Regions from separate parts of the Hafnia alvei genome, predicted to be linked through region 3. Evidence: predicted binding sites of a transcription regulator. Region 3 holds the regulator's gene; each other region holds the start of a gene.

Region 1 (3,166 bases), 1.7 Mb from region 3:
GGTTGCTCATGCTCTCAATTCTTCTCATTTAGCCAATTCCCCAGTGTTTTGTAGCCAGTTTTCCCATACCCACGCTAATCCTTGTTCTAGACAATAGCGCTATCAACGCGGGAGATAAGCGATGCTCGAACAATTGAAACAGCAGGTGCTGGCAGCTAATTTGGCGCTGCCCAAATATGGTCTAGTGACGTTTACGTGGGGCAACGTCAGCGGCATCGATCGCGCTACGGGGCTGATGGTGATTAAGCCTTCCGGTGTCGAATATGCAGGAATGAACGCGGAAGATATGGTGGTGGTCGATGTGGCATCAGGCGCAGTGGTTGAGGGGAAATGGAAGCCATCTTCGGATACCGAAACCCACCGAGGTCTATATTTAGCCTTTCAGAATATTGGCGGAATTGTGCATACGCATTCACGTCATGCAACGATTTGGTCTCAGGCGGGACGAGATATCCCTGCGTGGGGCACAACCCATGCAGATTATTACTATGGAAACATCCCCTGCACGCGGTTGATGACGCCTGAAGAGATTCAACATGACTATGAATGGGAAACCGGTCAGGTGATTATTCAGACGTTCCAAGAGCGTCATATTGATGCTGAACAGATGCCTGCGGTTTTGGTGCATTCGCATGGGCCATTTGCTTGGGGCAAAGATCCCATTGACGCGGTGCATAACGCCGTGGTGCTTGAGGAAGTCGCCTATATGGGGATTTTCTCGCAGCAGCTAAGCCCTCAGCTACCGGATATGCAACAAACGTTGCTGGATAAACACTATTTACGTAAGCATGGCGCTAATGCTTATTACGGCCAGTAGACATCTCTGACTCTCATCTTTCATCTTTCATCGAAATGAGCGCTTTGGCGCTCTTTTTTGATCTCCGATTCTTCGCGTTAATTAACTGATTTCATGGCTAAATAATCACACTAGTGAAATTATTTTTACCCCGTCATCTGTTGCATTCCTGTTATTTCTTCTCATGGTGATTGTTCTGACGCTAATTAAAATTGCGATATAGATCACACAAGAAGGTTTTGTGCGCTGGCTCACATTGCAAGTTTATGTAAAGGCGCTGACAATGTTACCGATAACAATTACCGGTAACATTGACGTGGGTTTACGTGCCAGCGTCAACAAAACACTAAATGTCTGGAGCCAGTCAATGAAAAACACACAAAAGCCCCATTACGTGTATGTGGTTATGGGCGTATCTGGCAGCGGTAAATCGGCTGTCGCAAGTGCGGTGTCCCAAAAATTATCGTGTGGCTTTTTAGATGGCGATTTTTTGCACCCGCGCAGCAATATTAACAAAATGTCAGAAGGGCATGCGTTGAACGACGAAGATCGTGCACCTTGGCTGAGTGCGCTAAACGATGCGGCATTTGCCATGCAGCGCACCAACGATGTTTCAATTATCGTTTGCTCCGCACTGAAAAAACGCTATCGCGACCGCTTGCGTGAAGGCAATGGGAATCTCTCTTTTGTGTATATGGATGGCGATTTTGACCTTATCGAATCCCGTATGAAAGCACGTAAAGGACATTTCTTTAAACCTCAGATGTTGGTTTCCCAATTTGAGGCGCTGGAAGTGCCTGATTCAGACGAACAGGATGTTTGTGCCATTGATATTAATCAACCGCTCGACGCCGTCATTGCTGACACGTTGAAACACATCCAACAACGCTCTAATCAGGGATAATTCTGTGGATACCATGACTCTTGTCGGCACCGCTGTCGGCTCTGTACTGCTTCTCCTTTTTTTAGTGATGAAAGCGCGTTTACATGCTTTTGTCGCGCTGATGCTGGTGTCGATTGGCGCAGGTATTTTTTCTGGCATGCCGCTGAGTAAAATTACTCAGGCCATGCAGGATGGTATGGGCGGCACTCTGGGCTTCCTGACTATCGTTGTGGCTCTTGGTGCGATGTTTGGCAAAATCCTGCATGAGACAGGGGCATTGGACCAGATTGCAGCCCATTTGCTGAAAAGCTTTGGTGAGAAACGCGCCCATTACGCTTTGGGTATTGCCGGTTTGGTGTGTGCGCTGCCGCTATTCTTTGACGTGGCGATTGTGCTGTTGATTGGTGTGGTTTTTGCCGTAGCGCGTCGTACTAACGGCAACGTGGTAAAAATGGCGATCCCGCTGTTCGCCGGTGTTGCGAGCGCGGCGGCATTCTTGCTGCCAGGGCCAGTACCGATGCTGTTAGCTGCACAGATGAATGCAGATTTTGGCTGGATGATTGCGATTGGTTTGGTGGCTGCGATTCTGGGGATGCTGTTGGCGGGCCCTCTGTTTGGTAACTTCATCAGCAAACGTGTTAGCTGGCCAATGCCAGAAGAAGAAAACGCACCGGTATTAGATAAATCAAACATGCCTTCATTTGGCCTGAGCTTGGCGTTGGTGCTTTGTCCGTTGGTACTGGTGGGGATGAAAACCATTGGTGCCCGCTTCGTAACACCAAACACAAATTTATATGATTGGTTAGAGTTTATCGGTCATCCATTTACCGCGATCCTGATTGCCTGCCTAGTTGTTATTTACGGCTTGGCAAAACCACGCGGCATGAGCAAAGAGCAGATCATGTCTATTTGCTCTGCGGCGATTCAGCCCGCGGGTATTATCCTGTTGATGACCGGTGCGGGCGGTGTGTTTAAACAAATTCTGGTCGATTCAGGCGTTGGCCCTGCGCTGGGTGATGCTTTGATTGGTGCCGGTTTACCGATTGCCGTGGCGTGTTTTGTATTGTCAGCCGCAGTGCGTGTGATCCAAGGTTCTGCAACCGTTGCGTGTTTAACGACGGTAGGCTTAGTTTTACCAGTGACCACTCAGCTTGGTCTGAACGGCGGTCAACTGGCGGCGCTGGCTATCTGTATTGCAGGTGGTTCGATTGTACTGAGCCACGTGAACGATGCGGGCTTCTGGCTGTTCGGTAAATTTACCGGCGCTAACGAACTGCAAACGTTGAAAACATGGACCGTGATGGAAACTATTCTGGGCACCGTGGGTGGCGTTGTCGGAATGATCGCATTCACGCTGTTCTAAGCATCATGCGATGAAAAAGCCCATGGGAGTTATCCCGTGGGCTTTTTTTTGTCTCTATTTAACCGAACAGTGTTCAATATCTATTCTGATTTAAACGAAAAATTAACAAAGTAGTGGCTGCTTA
Region 2 (3,166 bases), 1.8 Mb from region 3:
CATGCGCTGGAAGAGACTCCAGCATTCCAACAGCATGTCGATAAAATGGAAAAAGACGATCGCAACGCGATCCAAAATCCGCCTAAGACTTCATTTAGACAAATCGTTTCCCAGCATTGGAAAAGCTTATTAACGTGCGTAGGTGTGGTAATTTCAACCAACGTAACCTATTACATGCTGCTGACGTATATGCCGAGTTATTTATCACATAACCTGCATTACTCTGAAGACCATGGGGTACTGATCATCATTGCTATCATGATTGGCATGCTGTTTGTGCAGCCAGTGATGGGGTTGATGAGTGACCGTTATGGCCGTAAGCCTTTTATTATTTTCGGCAGCGTTGGTTTACTGTTGCTGGCAATCCCATGCTTCAAGCTGATTAATAGTGATGTCATTGGGTTGATCTTCTTAGGCCTGCTTATCCTTGCCGTATTACTGAATGCCTTCACCGGCGTTATGGCATCGACGCTGCCTGCGATGTTCCCAACCCATATCCGTTACAGTGCTTTGGCGATCTCCTTCAACATCTCGGTTCTGGTGGCTGGTTTAACGCCAACAATTGCCGCGTGGTTAGTTGAGACGACAAACAACCTGTATATGCCAGCGTATTACCTTATGGTTGTTGCATTGATAGGTTTGGCAACGGGGATCTTTATGAAAGAAACCGCAAACAAACCACTGCGTGGTGCAACGCCTGCGGCATCAGACCGCGCTGAAGCCAAAGAGTTGTTACAAGAAACGTATGACAACATTGAGCAGAAGGTCGAAGATATTAACGGGCAGATTGAGGAGTTGGAGCGTCAAAAACAACGCCTTATCGACCAGCATCCCAAGTTGGATTAAAGCATCTGACTGAATCAAGGGCCGCATTGCGGCCCTTTTTTGTTTTATAGCCCTAAGCCTTTACGCTATGTTTTTTGGATATAGTTTTCGGCAAAAGTTTACAATTTAAAAACACAGCTTGAAGCAGAAAGGTATAGGCTTTTTCCTAATAACTGTGAGCGTGTAGGAATAGCGCTCAGTTATCAGAGGAGCCAAATGATGAATGCAAAAAGAGTTAAAATTGCCCAGTCCGTCGCAAAATATGCCGTTGCACGCCATAGTTCAAGTCGCTGGAATACGGCAATGAAAATGCTTAAGGCTTCGCTTTTAGCCGGCGTTAGTGCCTCAGGCAGTGATGCATGATCATAAAAAACCTGCGGTGCCATGCTCTTTTGGGTACTCTCCCAGAGCATGTCACATCATGCTATAGGTAGCGGGTTGACTCATTACATCGACAAAGACGTCTTTTGCAACGGCCCAAAAATGGCTCATGCCGGCCGTGTTAATGGTGGTGCCAGATAACGCCAAAACCAGCCAACATGTGATGGCAAAACCAATGCCGCTGAATGTAAAGGCGACAAAACGATGGCCTTTTTTGCGGAATTTGACATTCAATGAGCTGGCAATAAACATCATAAACGTGCTCATAATTTCCCAGCGGGCGACGATCAGCCCGGTCATAACAGTACCCATGTAACCCAATCCTTACTCAATATTAAAATGTGACGTTGGTCACATTATAAATTCCAGCGAGCGAATGCTCCAGCAGGTTTTTCATCCAAAAGCCTGCATTACTGTTTCCAGAGAAAATCAGAGGTACTGCATCTTCGGATGAGCGTCTACGCTTAATCTAACAATCAGAAGGAGTGCAGAATGAATGATGAGCCAAAACCAGAAGAGATTGTCGATGAGAAACCCTCAGATGATTTAAAGGTCGATAACGAAGAAGAAAAGCAAGGGAAATCGATTAATACCGATGAAGAGCAGCTACCGTCGCGCGCGGCTGCGGTGCACGAAATTATTCGCCAAGAAGGAACGAAGGAGCTGGAGCGTGATATTTGGGCGCTTTTGTGGTCGGCGCTCGCCGCAGGACTTTCGATGGGTGCATCGTTGATGGCGAAGGGGATTTTTCATGTCAAACTGGATGGTGTTCCCGGCGCCTTTTTGTTAGAGAACTTTGGTTATACCTTCGGGTTTATAATCGTCATTATGGCGCGACAACAGTTGTTTACCGAGAATACGCTAACAGCAGTACTTCCCGTTATGACTAAACCCAATAAAACTAATTTTGTTTTGCTGATGCGGCTGTGGGGATTAGTTCTATTCGGCAATTTAATCGGCACAGGCCTTGTCGCGTTTATTTTTTGGTATTTGCCGGTATTTGATGTGGAAACGCGTGAGGCATTTGTAACAATCAGCCAGCAGGTGATGAGTAACTCGCCCACCGAGATGTTTGCTAACGCCGTTATTTCTGGTTGGATTATCGCCTCGATGGTCTGGATGTTTCCATCAGCCGGAGCCGCCAAAATTTGGGTGATTATTATCATGACGTATCTCGTTGCGATAGGTGATTTAACGCATATCGTTGTTGGCTCCGTTGAAGTTCTGTATCTCGTATTTTCAGGTCATCTTAATTGGCAGGCATTTTTATACCCATTTGCTTTACCTACGCTGGCTGGAAATATTATCGGAGGTACCTTCATTTTCGCGTTAATCAGCCATGCGCAGATACGTAATGAGTTGGATAAGTCGAAGAATAAAAATAGGGGCTGATAATCGGTATAGCGGGAGTGGTGTTGATTTCATATACTCGAAATGTTGACTCACCGAGTATCAAAAAACATACCAAGGATAGCATGACTAATGATTGAATTATTTAAAGCAATTGGACTAGGACTGGTGGTTTTGTTGCCGTTGGCAAACCCATTAACAACGGTTGCATTGTTTCTTGGCCTAGCCGGAAATATGAATCGCGAGGAGCGAAATCGCCAGTCGCTGATGGCTTCAGTCTATGTGTTCGCTATCATGATGGTCGCTTTCTACGCGGGCCAATTAGTCATGAACACCTTCGGTATCTCGATCCCAGGGCTACGCATCGCCGGTGGATTAATCGTGGCCTTTATTGGTTTTCGAATGCTATTTCCACAGCAGAAAATGGAAGATCGACCTGAGGTTGAAAGCAAAACCAAAGAGTTGGTCAAGCACCCAACGGCCAATATTGCTTTTGTACCGCTAGCGATGCCAAGCACCGCGGGGCCAGGAACTATCGCGATGATTATTAGCTCGGCGTCCACCATTAAGCACGGTGCTGATTTCCCCGAGTGGGTATTATTGGTTGCAC
Region 3 (3,166 bases):
GAAACCGATCACGGCCAGCCCGTAATTTTTCCTGAGAACCAAATAAGCTGCGATGGTTATCACCAGCATGCAGCTTAGCGTGACGTTCAGCGGTAGGTTGAGTTGAAGTAGTCCTGCGGCAACAATTAACCCAACGAAGGTACCCAGCGCACGGTGCTGGATCCTGACTCGCGTCGCGTTATAGCCATTTTGGATCACCAGCATGATCGTCAGTAAAACCCAATAGGGCTTTGGCAGATGGAATAACATGCCGAGGCTACTACCTGCCGCCAGCGTTATGCCTAAACGGGCGGCGTTGCGCAGCGCTACTGATTTTAACGAAAGATAAGCACGCAGCGCAGGCCAGAAAGGAAGCCGCTGCTGGGTGGACATCAGATTGCGTTGATATAATGGGCGTTGGCGTTCTAGCAGGCGAGCCACGCGGCTAAAATGGTAGTAACAGAATTTGCCAACGGGGTTATCTGGATGCTGATTGGCCAGCTTTTCGAGCGCTGATAGTTCAATATCCATCGAGAAGTGCTGAGGATAGCGGTGGTACAGAATATCGTCGGCAACCGTTTTGAGCCGTTCTGTAATGACCTGAGCATTGCGGCGTATTATCGCTTCGGCTTGGCTTTTTTCTACCAGCTTTTGTACTTCATCAGGCTGAGACAGGCTAACGGTGATGTGTTCTTGTAAGTCTAGCGCGACCTGAAAATAGCGCAGCAGGCGTTTGTATTCTGGGTTGTGCACCAATGACAGCATGTGCATTTGTTGATAGATCTGGGTAATGAGATCCATCACTTTTTGCTGGCGTTGCAGCAACGGAGGCAGCGCGGTTTCAGGATCGATATGCTGAGTTAGTAGGCTGTATTTGGCTTCCATGTAGTCGCCAAGCTGGATGTATAGCTGGCTTAGGTTTTCGCGGATCGGTTGCCCTTTCCACAACAGGAACCAAAACCAAGTGAAGGCGCCATACCAAATCGTGCCGACAATATACAGCAGTGGCCCGTGCCAGATAGGCACGCTTCCAGCCATACTCAGGGTAAAAATAGAGGCAACCAGCGCAGCAGGCATGAGCCGCGCGTGAAGTGGGCTAATCTCACCGTTAACGCCCAGTAACAAGGCTAAACCGAGCATGATCAACGGTAGGGGAATTTGCCAGAGTAAGCATTGCTGTAGCAGAAAACTGCTGAAGGCAAATAAGCTGCCGCCAACGACTAATCGTTTGATAAAGCGTTTATGAGGTGTATCGAGCCCAGCGATATTGCAGCAGGCGGGAACTAAAGAGAACATCAGCCCGAGTTGTAGATTACCTATCAACAGGCCGAATAGCACAGGAAGACACAGCACCAGCGTTTGACGCAGTGCGTAGTTGACTTCCGGGTGGTAGATGAACCGCCGCCACATAGCTAAAGAAACCCGTGCAGCAAGGCTACACGGGCATCATTTATCAGCGAGTGCCGTAAACGACGATGGTTTTTCCGTGTGCGGAGATCAGGTTTTGATCTTCCAGCATCTTCAGAATACGACCAACGGTTTCACGGGAACAGCCAACGATCTGGCCGATTTCCTGACGAGTGATCTTGATCTGCATACCATCTGGATGAGTCATGGCATCCGGCTGTTTGGCCAGATTAAGCAGGGTCTGAGCGATACGACCGGTTACGTCCAAGAACGCAAGGTTGCCGACTTTTTCAGAGGTAACCTGTAAACGGCTAGCCATCTGAGCAGACAGGCGCATCAGAATATCTGGATTGACCTGAATGAGCTGGCGGAATTTCTTGTAAGAAATTTCAGCCACTTCACAGGCGGTTTTTGCACGAACCCAGGCGCTACGTTCTTGCCCTTCCTCAAATAAGCCTAGTTCACCAATGAAATCGCCCTGATTCAGATAAGAAAGGATCATTTCTTTGCCTTCTTCATCTTTAATCAATACAGCAACGGAGCCCTTAACGATGTAGTACAGGGTTTCAGCCTTTTCACCTTGGTGGATCAGGGTACTTTTGGACGGATACTTGTGGATATGGCAATGAGACAAGAACCATTCAAGAGTCGGGTCTGTTTGCGGTTTGCCGAGAACCATTCGCTATTATCCTCTGTTGTTATCGCTGCCCTAATATCGGGATACTGATCCTGACAGTGTGCTTATCGTGGCACGGGGCTTTGCTTATTAACTTGTTATAGCACTTCATAATCGAGATATAGAGTAATAGGCTAAGGTAATTATTTCCTATAGTTATTGATCTATACCCGTTTCAATCCATAAAGATCCATTTCGGCATAGTTTGTAGCACAGCTTTGTGCAGGTGTCTTGTGTTGTCTCGCTTCAGCATCAAGAAGTGAGGCCTCGGATTGCCTGTTTTTCATAGAAAGCGTAGTCTGATGCCAAAATTTAACCAAAGGGGTGATAAACATGCAGGCACGAGTGAAATGGGTTGAAGGGATGACTTTTCTGGGTGAATCTGCTTCAGGACACCAGATCCTTATGGATGGAAACGCTGGCGATAAAGCACCAAGCCCAATGGAAATGGTGCTCATGTCTGCGGGCGGATGCAGTGCGATTGACGTGGTGTCTATTTTGCAGAAAGGGCGAATGGACGTGCGCGACTGTGAAGTGAAATTAACCTCTGAGCGCCGCGAAGAAGCTCCTCGTTTGTTTACTCACATTAATCTGCATTTTATCGTCACCGGCAAAGGGCTGACCGATAAAGCCGTTGAACGTGCGGTTGCATTATCTGCTGAAAAGTATTGCTCGGTAGCGCTGATGTTAGGCCAAGCGGTGAATATTACCCACAGCTTTGAGGCTATCGTGGTTGAGTAACGACTACTCCCAAGCATAGTTCTGGCATTCCCAACGCAATAAATCCAAGAATCGCCGTGCTGTTAAGGTTAGCGGCGATTTTCGTGAATAGAACACGCAATACTGAGCGGTGGGTAGATCGTCGATAGGCAATGAACAGAGTGTATTCTCTAGCCCCAGTGGCGCCCGCATCGCCCGAGCCACGATGGTAAGGTATTGTGCCTGTTGTACCATGCTTAATGCGCAAACCACGGAGTCGGTTCGGATCGGTGATTGGCTAAGCTGGAGGTAAAAATTCCCCATCGCTAATTCTAGCTGTTGGTAGTAGCCCATATCAGTTTCGGGTATCAACCATTTTGCGTGCTTCAACTCTTCTAACGATTT
Region 4 (3,166 bases), 160 kb from region 3:
TCAGGTCGATATTACGTCGGGCAAATTTGTCTTCTCAACGTCAGAGGCTTATCTGATTGAGAATGGCAAAATTACCAAACCGGTGAAAGGCGCAACGCTGATTGGTTCTGGCATTGAAGCTATGCAGCAAATTTCTATGGTTGGTAACGATCTGGCGCTGGATAAAGGCGTTGGCGTATGCGGCAAAGAAGGGCAAAGCGTGCCGGTTGGCGTTGGTCAGCCAACGTTGAAGCTGGATTCAATGACAGTAGGGGGAACGGCGTAAGCTGTCGCCTTACATTTCGGTATTTCTATACTTGAACGGTGAAGGGTTTCGTCCGCCAGTCAGTTTCTGGTTTTTCTATGCTGTTACTGGCGTAGGCGTCCGACGAAAGGTTGCTAGCGCGCAACCTCTCGACTCTCGCGCTTTTTACCGAGTTATTTGACCGACCGGTCTCGGAGCGCACATCCTGTGCGCCCTCAACCCGTCACCAGCATCCCTGCTGGTGACTCTAAAATGCATGCCATTCAATAAAACAAAAGCGCTGTCCGTATTTGTCTTTTCATTGTTTAGGTTTTGGTTGGACGAGCCAGCATGACATGGATGTCATGCTGGAGTTTGGGGCGCCCAGGACGGGCGATACCAAACCGGAGCGGAAATGGCATCTCGGATAGAAGCGCGCGAGTTGAGAGCCCCGCGCAATGGGGCTCTCATCGGACGCCTTCTAATTAGTTTTCATGGAAATGCTTTTTAAACAGGCGGACGAAATATTACACGGAGTTTGTATAGTGAGCCCCAAACGAAAAGCTAGCTCACTCCTCCTGCCGATAATCCTGATAAATCTCCCCAACCTTAGTGAAATATTCACTGAGGTAGTTAATACAAACCTGCACTTTGAGCGGAAGCTTATCTTTTTGGGTATGTAAGGCGTAAACCGGTCTTGGATCGGATTGATAACGGCTGAAGAGAATTTCAACTTCACCGCGTTTTATCTCTTCGATGACCCACATCAGCGGCACGTAGGCAATGCCCACGCCTTCGCTGAGCCAGCGGATGAGCGTTTGTGAGTCATTGGTAACGAAGCGGCCCTGAGGCGAGAGGCGCAGGGTTTGCCCTTCTGGCGCTATCAGCTCAAATTCACTGTCGGGGCGAACGCTATAGGTTAGCCAGCTAAAGCTGGTGATATCGGCGGGTTTCTCTGGTGTGCCGTGCTGCTGGAGATAGCTTTTCGCCGCGCATACCACCATTGGCATGGAACCTAAGCGCTTAGAAAAAAGGCTGGAGTCTTGTAATGCACCCACCCGTACCACCAGATCGAGTCCGTCAGCGATAAGGTCTGGCGCAGGAACGCCGGTGACTAAATCAATCGATAATCCCGGATACTCGCGCAGCATGCGTGCCGTCATCGGCGCCAAGACATTTTGTGCCATGGTGGATGAACTACCGATACGTAAGGTGCCCGTTGGCGTATTGTTGAAGGCGTAAATCTGTTCGTGGACTTCCTGCGCTTCAAGCAGCATTTTCCGACAGCCCTGATAATAAATTTTCCCCGCCTCGGTTAAACCAATGCTGCGCGTACTGCGGTTGAGCAGCTTAATATTCAGCTCATTTTCCAGCTTGGAAATAGTTTGGCTTATGGACGAAACGCTCATCTCAAGCTGGCGTCCTGCGCTGGTAAAGGAGCCGCATTCAACTACTTTGGCAAATACGGCCATTCGCTTAAGTCGTTCCATTGTTCAATCTACCTTAATAGGGAAGTGAGGCTAGATGGGAAAAACCGCCATACAATCAGCCTTTTAGGTAACGATGATAGCTTAAAAAAACGACTGATTGTTTATTTTAAATAAAAAGTGATTTAGCTCACATATTCTATACATGGTGATTATTATTGCGCTAAGATATTGTCATTGACGATGCGGAAATAATCCTCTGTGTATCGAAACGACGAAATGTCCTTCTGCCATCAGATCCTGTAGTTCACATCCTCTGACAGACATCCTTCTTCTGAGTTAAACGCCATCAGCCAGCATTTTAGGGTGAGGGCGGTTAGTGGATCGCGTAAGGCAAAAGTTATCGTTCGTGGCGCTATGCAGCCAACGAAGAACGCCGCGTTGAGCTAGGCTAAATATTATTTGAGTGGAGAGAATTATGGGGCTGCTACCGGTAATGGTCGTTTTTGGCCTGTCCTTTCCACCGGTGTTTTTTGAACTGCTGGTGGCTTTGCTGCTGTTTTTACTGTTCCGGCGGGTATTACAGCCGACGGGGATCTACGATTTTGTTTGGCATCCGGCGTTGTTTAATACCGCGTTGTACTGCTGTTTGTTCTACTTGATTACCTGCTTATTTGTCTGAGGTCACTGTGAATCAAATTATGATAAAAATGACCCGCATCGCTATCACCGTGATCATCGTGATAGTCGCGGCAATTGCCGTGTTTAAAGCATGGGCCTTTTATACCGAATCCCCTTGGACGCGTGATGCCAAATTTACCGCCGACGTGGTTGCCATTGCGCCAGACGTCAGCGGCCTGCTATCGGACGTTCCTATTCGCGATAACCAACTGGTGAAGAAAGGGCAGATTCTGTTTGTTATCGATCAGCCGCGTTATCAAGAAGCGCTAAATCAGGCTGAGGCCGATGTGCGCTACTACCAAACTCTGGTCAGTGAAAAAGCGAAAGAGGCTGGGCGTCGTGTCCGTTTAGGCGTTCAGGCGATGTCCCAAGAAGAGATTGATCAGTCAAGCAACGTACTGGCAACGGTGCGTCAGCAGCTGGCAAAAGCGCAGTCGACGCGCGATCTGGCAAAACTGGATCTAGAACGTACCGTGGTGCGTGCTCCGGCCGATGGCTGGGTAACCAACCTGAACGTGCATCAGGGGGAGTTTATTAACCGTGGCGCTACGGCGGTTGCGCTGGTGAAAAAAGGCACCTTCTACATTCTGGCCTACATGGAAGAAACCAAACTCGACGGCATCCAGCGCGGCGATCGCGTGGAGATTACGCCGCTGGGCAGTAACCGTATTCTGTATGGCACCGTAGATAGCGTATCCGCAGGGGTGAACAACAAAAGCTCTACGGCGGATAGCAAAGGCTTGGCGACCGTTGACTCTAACCTTGAATGGGTTCGTTTGGCACAGCGCGTTCCGGTAAAAATCCTGCTTGATAACAAAGAGCAAGAGACGCCTTA

Evidence for each region. Region 3 encodes CRP, which controls carbon source genes, mostly activating them, when cyclic AMP is high. Its sites were predicted from a motif close to ATGTGANNNNNNTCACAT; they were not measured.
Region 1: gntK (gluconokinase) is a predicted target of CRP. The motif match lies at 1,009-1,026, and genes of this name have one in related genera.
Region 2: AB3Y96_RS12815 (YjcB family protein) is a predicted target of CRP. The motif match lies at 1,546-1,563, and genes of this name have one in related genera.
Region 4: aaeR (HTH-type transcriptional activator AaeR) is a predicted target of CRP. The motif match lies at 1,829-1,846, and genes of this name have one in related genera.

The regions. Positions count from the first base shown of each region.
Region 1 is NZ_OZ061315.1:2,787,318-2,790,483, reverse strand. Features, by position in the region: gene araD (L-ribulose-5-phosphate 4-epimerase) at 122-817, shown strand; gene gntK (gluconokinase) at 1,164-1,700, shown strand; gene gntU (gluconate transporter) at 1,705-3,042, shown strand.
Region 2 is NZ_OZ061315.1:2,670,453-2,673,618, reverse strand. Features, by position in the region: gene proP (glycine betaine/L-proline transporter ProP) at 1-846, shown strand, start outside; gene AB3Y96_RS12820 (hypothetical protein) at 1,042-1,188, shown strand; gene AB3Y96_RS12815 (YjcB family protein) at 1,240-1,518, opposite strand; gene AB3Y96_RS12810 (formate/nitrite transporter family protein) at 1,699-2,598, shown strand; gene AB3Y96_RS12805 (MarC family NAAT transporter) at 2,689-3,166, shown strand, end outside.
Region 3 is NZ_OZ061315.1:4,452,081-4,455,246, reverse strand. Features, by position in the region: gene AB3Y96_RS20770 (YccS/YhfK family putative transporter) at 1-1,389, opposite strand, end outside; gene crp (cAMP-activated global transcriptional regulator CRP) at 1,433-2,065, opposite strand; gene AB3Y96_RS20760 (OsmC family protein) at 2,396-2,803, shown strand; gene AB3Y96_RS20755 (LysR substrate-binding domain-containing protein) at 2,807-3,166, opposite strand, start outside.
Region 4 is NZ_OZ061315.1:4,293,032-4,296,197, reverse strand. Features, by position in the region: gene tldD (metalloprotease TldD) at 1-265, shown strand, start outside; gene aaeR (HTH-type transcriptional activator AaeR) at 793-1,713, opposite strand; gene aaeX (p-hydroxybenzoic acid efflux pump operon protein AaeX) at 2,129-2,332, shown strand; gene aaeA (p-hydroxybenzoic acid efflux pump subunit AaeA) at 2,340-3,166, shown strand, end outside.